2 regions of the Caloranaerobacter longqiensis genome follow, and region 1 is predicted to be linked to the other one. Evidence: riboswitches for the same ligand, from Rfam matches in the RefSeq annotation. Region 1 holds a riboswitch; the other holds the start of a gene.
The links. Region 1 has a riboswitch for FMN ahead of ribD (bifunctional diaminohydroxyphosphoribosylaminopyrimidine deaminase/5-amino-6-(5-phosphoribosylamino)uracil reductase RibD). Riboswitches for the same ligand answer to the same signal wherever they lie in the genome.
Positions count from the first base shown of each region.

Region 1 (4,180 bases):
CTGAAATAAGTCTACCATTTTCGATAATACCACCGCTTTGCACGGCCTTAAAACTGCATGCATTTATTCCATTTTTTCTCAAAATATATACTAACCCTGCAGTAATAACAGATTTTCCTACATCAGTATCAGTTCCTACGATAAATAATCCTTTCCCCAATTTTAATACCCCTTTCCTATATCTAAACCTTCTTGTATTATCATTTTTTTATCTTCTTCAATATTGCTTCCTATTGTAGTTAAATAATCTCCTACTAATGCAGCATTTACTCCTGCTCTAAAACCTATATTTTGTTTGTTTTTTAAAGCCATTCTTCCACCAGCATATCTTATATAGCCATCTGGTATTATATATCTATACAGAGCCATTGTCTTTAGTATTTCAAAAGGCGACAGTATTTCTTTATTTTCTAAAGGTGTTCCCTTGATTGGACTTAATACATTTATTGGAATCGATTTTACTCCTAGATTTCTAATTTCAAATGCCATTTTTATTCTATCTTCTTTGCTTTCCCCCATACCTATTATCCCGCCACAACAGATTTTAAGCCCTGCTTTCATCGCATTTTTAATACTCTCTATTCTCTCTTCATATGAATGAGTTGTACAAATCTCTTTATAATATTCTCTGCTCGTTTCTATGTTATGATGATACATTGATACTCCCGCTTCTTTCAGCTTTAAAGCCTGTTCATAGCTTATAATTCCAAGAGAAGCACATAGTTTCAAACTAGTATCTTTAACCAATCTTCTATAAATATCTAATATTTTTTCAAAATCTTTACCTTTAATGCCTTTACCACTAGTTACAAGTGAAAATCTGTGAGCACCAGCTTTCTCCATTTCTTTTGCTCTTTTTAAAATCTTATCATAATCTAATAATCCGTATTCCATAACTCCAGTATTATAATAAACAGATTGAGCACAAAATTTACAATCTTCAGAACATCTTCCAGATTTTACGTTCATTATAGTACATAAATCAACTTTTCTACCTGCAAACTTTTCTCTTATTGCATTCGCACCTTTGAATAATATCTCTAATGTTTCAATATCTTTTTCATCTATATTAACAATTTCTACTGCTTCATCATAGTAAATCTGACCACCATTTAAAATTCTTTCAATAATGTTAGATATAATTTCTTTCATAACTTATTCCCCTTTTCTTATATTCTAGTTATATACCCTAATTTTTTCAAAATAGGTATTACCTTTACTGAAGTAAATGCTACTAAAGCACTAAGCAGTAAATCTGGCACTATATATAGAGCAAAACCTGCATATATAGCCTGTCCAAATGTCATAGTCTTTCCTAAATAGTAATTTACAATTAAATATAGATATGGAACTCCAATACCATAAACAATCATAAGTCCAGTAACTACGATTATAAAATATTTTATAAATGTAATCTCTTTAAGATTTTCTGTAAGCTTACCAATTACATATGCACATAATATGAATCCTATCAAATATCCAAAAGTAGGCTGAAAAATATAAGAAATACCTCCTCCTTTTGTAAATATAGGAACTCCTGCTAAACCTATTCCTACATATAGAAGTTGAGAAATTAAACCTAATCTCGAACCTAAAAGTGTACCAGCATAGGCACAAAAAAGAAATTGGAGCGTAAAAGGTACTATAGGAGTAGGAATTCTAATAAAAGCACCTATTGCCGTTAATGCTGCAAATAAAGACACTAAAATCATATTGCGTATTTTTATTCTCATGACTATGCCTCCTTTTCTTTAATGTATATAACTGTAAATATAATAATATAAACCAAAACATATTGTCAACCTTTTTATTTTTTATGGTTGACATTTTAATTTGATATAAATTAAAAAAACTTGATTTTAAAATCTAATAATGATATGCTTTATTTAAACAATTAAATATAAAGAATATATATTTCCTTCAGGGCAGGGTGAAATTCCCGACCGGCGGTATAGCCCGCGAGCCGCAATAGCGGTTGATCTGGTGAAATTCCAGAGCCGACAGTATAGTCTGGATGGGAGAAGGAAATGTTGCAAAATGTTCTATATTTTCTGAAATTTTATGCCCTGAAGTTAAAACTTCAGGGCTTTATTTTTTATGTATGGGGGGTGATTGATAATGGATATAAAATACATGAAAAGAGCATTAGAATTAGCAGAAAAAGGAGCTGGCTTTGTAAATCCTAATCCAATGGTAGGCTGCGTCATTGTTAAGAATGGCAGTATTATAGGTGAGGGCTATCATAAATACTTTGGCGGAAATCATGCAGAAGTTGAAGCTTTGAATTCAGTTGTTGAAAATCCAGAAAATTCAATCATGTATGTAACTTTAGAACCATGTTCTCATTTTGGAAAAACTCCTCCCTGTGTTAACAGAATAATAAACAGCGGTATTAAAAAAGTTATTATAGCAACATTAGATCCTAATCCTTTAGTTTCTGGTAAAGGTGTAGAGATACTTAAAAATAATGGAATTGAAGTAGAAATAGGAATACTAGAAAATGAAGCAAGAAAACTTAACGAAATCTTTATAAAATATATTACAACTAAAGTTCCTTTCTGCCTCATGAAAACTGCAATGACTCTAGATGGAAAAATAGCTACAAAGTTTTCTGATTCTAAATGGATTACTGGTAAAACTTCCAGGCAGTACGTTCATAAATTAAGGCACAGATACAGTGCCATAATGGTAGGAATAAATACAATCATAGTTGATAATCCTCAACTTACAGTAAGGTTAAAGAATTTTAAAGGGAAAAACCCTGTAAGAGTTATTGTAGACAGCAGGTGCAGAATACCTTTAGACGCAAAAGTAGTTAAAGATGTATCTAATGCAAGAACTATAGTAGCCACCACCGTTTTAGCTGATAAGAGCAAAACAAAAAAACTTAAAGAGCTAGGGGTAGAAGTCCTGACCACACCAACTATAAACGGCAGAGTGGACTTAAATTATCTTATGAAAAAGCTGGGTGAAATGGGTATAGACAGCATTCTTCTAGAAGGTGGAGGAACTCTCAATTACTCTGCTTTAAAATCTAATATAGTTGATAAAATAAACTTCTTTATAGCACCTAAAATAATCGGAGGTCATCTATCCAAAACTCCTGTTGACGGAGATGGTATTCCATTTGTAAAAGACTCTTTTTACATAGATAATATTACAATTCATAAGTTAGATGAAGATATTATGATAGAAGGATATATACGAAATAAAGAAGGTGATTAACTTGTTTACTGGTCTTGTTGAAGAGGTAGGTATAGTTAAATCGATTTTAAAAGGAACTAAATCTGTGAAAATAGTTATAAAAGCAAAGAAAGTATTAGAAGATATAAAGATTGGAGATAGTATTAGCACAAACGGAGTATGTTTAACTGTTACAGATTTTACTGATAATACATTCAGCGTAGATGTCATGCCTGAAACTATGAAAAGAAGCAATTTAAAAAATCTAGTGCCAGGAAGTAAAGTTAATTTAGAAAGAGCATTAAGATTAGGTGACAGATTAGGAGGACATTTGGTAAGTGGCCATATCGATGGAACAGGTAAAATACTGTCATTCGATAAAGAAGATAATGCAGTATGGGTTACTATAAAACCTCCTGAAGAATTGTTGAAATATATCATCTATAAAGGCTCTATCGCTATTGACGGGATTAGCTTAACAGTAGCTTACATTGATAATAAAGTATTTAAAGTATCTATAATCCCCCATACTAAAAAGGTTACAACGCTTATAGAAAAATCTTTAGGTGATGAAGTCAATCTAGAATGCGATATGATAGGAAAATATGTTGAAAAGCTATTAATTCACAATAAAAAGGAAGAGGATGACAAAGATATAGATATAAAGTTCTTAAAAGAACATGGATTTATATAAAGAGGTGATAAATTTGTTTAAATTCAATACTATAGAAGAAGCTATAGTAGATATAAAGCAGGGCAAAATGATTATCGTAGTAGATGATGAAAACAGAGAAAACGAAGGCGACCTCGTAATGGCTGCAGAAAAAGTTACACCAGAAGCAGTTAATTTCATGGCAAAATACGGCAGAGGTCTTATCTGCATGCCTATAATTTCTGAAAGACTTAAAGCACTTGATATACCTCAGATGGTCAGCGAAAATACTGACTCACATTCAACTGCCTTTACGATATCAATAGATGCTAAAGAAACTAAAAC
Region 1 covers NZ_JBFWFX010000001.1:107,037-111,216, reverse strand. Annotated here, with positions in the region: gene bioD (dethiobiotin synthase) at 1-160, opposite strand, end outside; gene bioB (biotin synthase BioB) at 163-1,152, opposite strand; gene AB4Y15_RS00625 (biotin transporter BioY) at 1,170-1,733, opposite strand; FMN riboswitch at 1,913-2,030, shown strand; gene ribD (bifunctional diaminohydroxyphosphoribosylaminopyrimidine deaminase/5-amino-6-(5-phosphoribosylamino)uracil reductase RibD) at 2,119-3,225, shown strand; gene AB4Y15_RS00615 (riboflavin synthase) at 3,218-3,877, shown strand; gene AB4Y15_RS00610 (bifunctional 3,4-dihydroxy-2-butanone-4-phosphate synthase/GTP cyclohydrolase II) at 3,891-4,180, shown strand, end outside.

Region 2 (4,180 bases), 270 kb from region 1:
GGCAAATAAAAAGTGTTAAAAAGGATTTGAAAGTTATCCTAATGACAGGATGGCCAAATGACTTAGATGGACAAGATTTAAGTGAAATAGAATATATAATACATAAGCCTTGTACAATTAAGGAGGTTATCAAAGCTGTAAGAAGTGTAATTGATAAAAAGAAAGAATTGGGGGGAAAAGAAAATGTTATTAATTAAAAATGGTAAAATTTTGACTATGACTGGAGAAATAATTGAAAATGGAAGTATTTTAATCGAAAATGGAAAGATTAAGGAAGTAGGTAAAGACATAGTTGTACCATTAGATGTTGAAATAATTGATGCTAATGGGAGACTTGTAACTCCAGGATTAATTGATGCGCATTGTCATTTAGGATTATGGGAAGATGGTATAGGTTTTGAAGGAGATGATGGTAATGAGTGGGTTGATCCAATAACTCCACATTTGAGAGCTATTGATGGTATAAACCCTATGGATAGGACATTTAAAGAGGCATATGAAGGTGGCGTTACATGTGTAGCGACAGGTCCAGGTAGTGCCAATGTAGTTGGAGGACAATTTGCGGCTATAAAGACATATGGAGATAGAATAGATGATATGATTGTAAAAGAACCTTTAGCTATGAAAATAGCTTTTGGAGAAAATCCTAAGAGAGTTTATCATAGTCAAAAGAAATCTCCAATTACAAGAATGGCAACTGCAGCAAAACTTAGGGAAACACTTTTTAAAGCTAAAAGGTATGTTGAAAAATTAGAAAAAGCTAAAGAAGATGAATCAAAAATGCCTGAATTTGATATAAAAATGGAAGCTATGGCAAAGGTAATTAGAAAAGAAATACCACTTAAGGCTCATGCTCATAGAGCAGATGATATACTAACTGCCATAAGGATAGCTAAGGAATTTGATGTAGATATAACTTTAGACCATTGTACTGAAGGACACTTAATCGCAGAACATTTGGTAAAAGAAGGAAAATGCGCTATAGTTGGTCCAAGCTTAACCAATAGAAGTAAATTTGAGCTTAAAAACTTGACTTTTGAAACACCTGGTATATTACAGAAAGCTGGAGTTAAGGTTGCAATAATGACAGATTCACCGGTAATACCATTACAATATTTACCTCTTTGTGCTGGACTTGCTGTAAAAGCTGGTATGGATGAAATGGAGGCATTTAAAGCTATAACTATCAATGCTGCTGAAATATTAGGAATAGATGATAGAGTTGGAAGTATTGAAGTAGGCAAGGATGCTGATATCGTTATATTTGATGGCCATCCATTAAGAGATGTTGATTGTAAAGTATATGTAACAATAATTGATGGTAAGGTGGTTTATAAAAATAAAATTTAAAATTGAAAATGTAAAATGTAAAATTAGATGTAAGATACTTGGTACTGGTTGTTCGATGTTGGCTTTTTGTCAGTCGAATAACGAAAGGTTAATTTATTGTCTTGACAAAAGTAAGTAATAATGCGATAATGGAGTTAATAATAGAATATTTATTTTTTTCTAGTCTTCAGGGCAGGGTGAAATTCCCGACCGGCGGTATAGCCCGCGAGCTGCATTGCAGTTGACCTGGTGAAATTCCAGGGCCGACAGTTAAAGTCTGGATGGGAGAAGATTAGTATAGTTTTATGTATGTAAGCTCCTGAAGATTGTCTTCAGGAGCTTTTAATTTCCTAATCCTCTCCCATAAAACAAAAAAATAGATGGAGGGGTATCATGTTAACACTAAAAGAAAGATTTAACACTAGAATGCTTACCAAAATATCTGTTTTATCAGTACTTGCATTTCTTATTATGTATATTGAAGTACCTTTATGGTTTACACCAGAGTTTTTAAAGATTGATTTAAGTGATATACCTGCTTTAATAGGAGCTTTTGCATTAGGTCCTATAGCTGGAGTTATAATTGAGTTTGTTAAAAATATACTTCATCTTGTAATTAAAGGAACTTCGACCATGGGCGTTGGGGAGTTAGCAAATTTCTTAGTAGGAAGTGTATTAGTTTATACTGCAGGTTATATCTATTTTAAGAACAAAACGTTTAAAAATGCAATTTTAGGTATGATTATAGGCACTGTAATGATGACGCTTGTAGCTTCTTTATCAAATTATTATTTTTTAATACCGTTTTATGCAAAATTATTTGGTGCTCCGGTAGATGCTTTTGTTGAAATGGGTGCTAAAGTTAATAAATTTGTTGCTGATTACAAAACCTTTATCTTATTTGCAATAGTTCCTTTTAATTTATTAAAGGGAATAATTGTATCACTGATTACAATTGTATTGTATAAGAAAATATCACCAATCTTACACAGATAAGGAAATACGGGGACGGTTCTGTTGTATCCAACCGCCCCTGTTTTTTTTGTTATTTTATTGAAATCCATTACGGAAATTATATTTGAAATTATCATTAAAATTAATAGGAATATAATTTCCTATGGATTATAATAAAATCTTTTTAAATAAAAATTTTATAAGGTAGATTTTATTGAAATCCATTACGGAAATTATATTTGAAATTATCATTAAAATTAATAGGAATATAATTTCCTATGGATTATAATAAAATCTTTTTAAATAAAAATTTTATAAGGTAGATTTTATTGAAATCCATCACGGAAATTATATTTGAATTTATCTTCAATTTAATATGGAATATAATTTCCTATGGATTATAATAAAAATATAGTGATAAAGAACAATATAAAGGAGAGGAAATAGATGCTATCTAAAAGGTTAAACAATATAACTCCATCATTTACAATTGGTATAAGCAGTAAGATAAAAAAACTTAGAGAAGAAGGTTTAGATATAATTAATTTAAGCATTGGAGAACCAGATTTTTTTACTCCAGATAAAGCTAAAGAAGAAGCGATTAAAGCTATACATAATAACAAAACAAAATATGACTTGGTTTCAGGGTTGAATGAGCTGAAAAAAGTTATTCAAAACAAACTTTGGATTGAAAATGGAATTTATTATGAAGTTGATGAGATAGTGGTGTCTAGTGGAGCTAAACATTCTATAACTAATTCATTATTAGCTTTGTTGGATGAAGGGGACGAAGTGATTATACCTAAACCATATTGGGTAAGTTATCCTGAAATGGTTAAATTGGTAGGAGGGAAGCCCGTATTTGTAGAAACAGATAAATCTAATAATTTCAAAATTGCAGTTGAAGAATTGAAAGAAGCTGTAAGTCCAAAGACAAAGGCGATGATAATTTCTAATCCATCAAATCCAGTTGGAAGCATATACAGAGAAAAAGAGTTAATTCCAATAGTTGAATTTTGTTTAGAGAATAATATATATATAATTTCAGATGAAATATATGAAAAGATACGTTATATTGACGACTATAAGAGTATTGCTGCTATTTCTAATGAAGCTAAAGATATAACAATAACTATAAATGGATTTTCTAAATCAGCTTCTATGACTGGATGGAGAGTAGGATATTCAGCTTCTAATAGAGAAATAGCCAAAGCTATTTCTACTATACAAGGGCATTTAGTTTCTCATCCTTCAACAATATCACAATGGGCAGCATTTGGAGCATTATCTTATTGTGAAGAAGAAATAAAAGAGATGGTTAAGATTTATAAGAGTCGCAGAGATAGGGTAGTTTCAATGTTAAATAAAATAAAACCGTTATCATTTATTTATCCTGAAGGAGCTTTTTACTTGTTTATCGATATTTCTCAATTAAAGCAAAATATGGATTATGATGGAAGTTTCTCGGTTTATTTCGCAGATAGATTACTTGAAGAAAGTAAAGTGGCAGTTGTACCCGGTATAGCTTTTGGAATGGATGATTATATAAGGATTTCTTATGCATGTAGTACAGATGTGTTAACAGAAGGATTAAACAGAATTGCACAATTTATATATAAGATGAAAAAATGAATATAGGAAGGATGAAATCATGGTAAAAATAAAAACAAACAGTCCTGAAGAAACTTATTCTTTTGGATACAAATTAGGAAAACTTTTAAAGAGTGGGGATATTTTATGTTTAAATGGTGATTTAGGAGCGGGAAAAACAACATTAACACAGTCAATAGCTAAAGGACTTGATGTTAAAGACTATGTTACTAGCCCTACTTTTACATTGATTAATGAATATGAGGGAAGATATCCAGTATATCATTTTGATGTATATAGGATAGAC
Region 2 covers NZ_JBFWFX010000001.1:372,303-376,482, reverse strand. Annotated here, with positions in the region: gene AB4Y15_RS01935 (ATP-binding protein) at 1-197, shown strand, start outside; gene AB4Y15_RS01930 (amidohydrolase) at 184-1,350, shown strand; FMN riboswitch at 1,509-1,626, shown strand; gene AB4Y15_RS01925 (ECF transporter S component) at 1,723-2,325, shown strand; gene AB4Y15_RS01920 (pyridoxal phosphate-dependent aminotransferase) at 2,731-3,915, shown strand; gene tsaE (tRNA (adenosine(37)-N6)-threonylcarbamoyltransferase complex ATPase subunit type 1 TsaE) at 3,935-4,180, shown strand, end outside.
Region 2: linked by a shared signal. The riboswitch ahead of AB4Y15_RS01925 (ECF transporter S component) and the one ahead of ribD (bifunctional diaminohydroxyphosphoribosylaminopyrimidine deaminase/5-amino-6-(5-phosphoribosylamino)uracil reductase RibD) in region 1 are both predicted to bind FMN.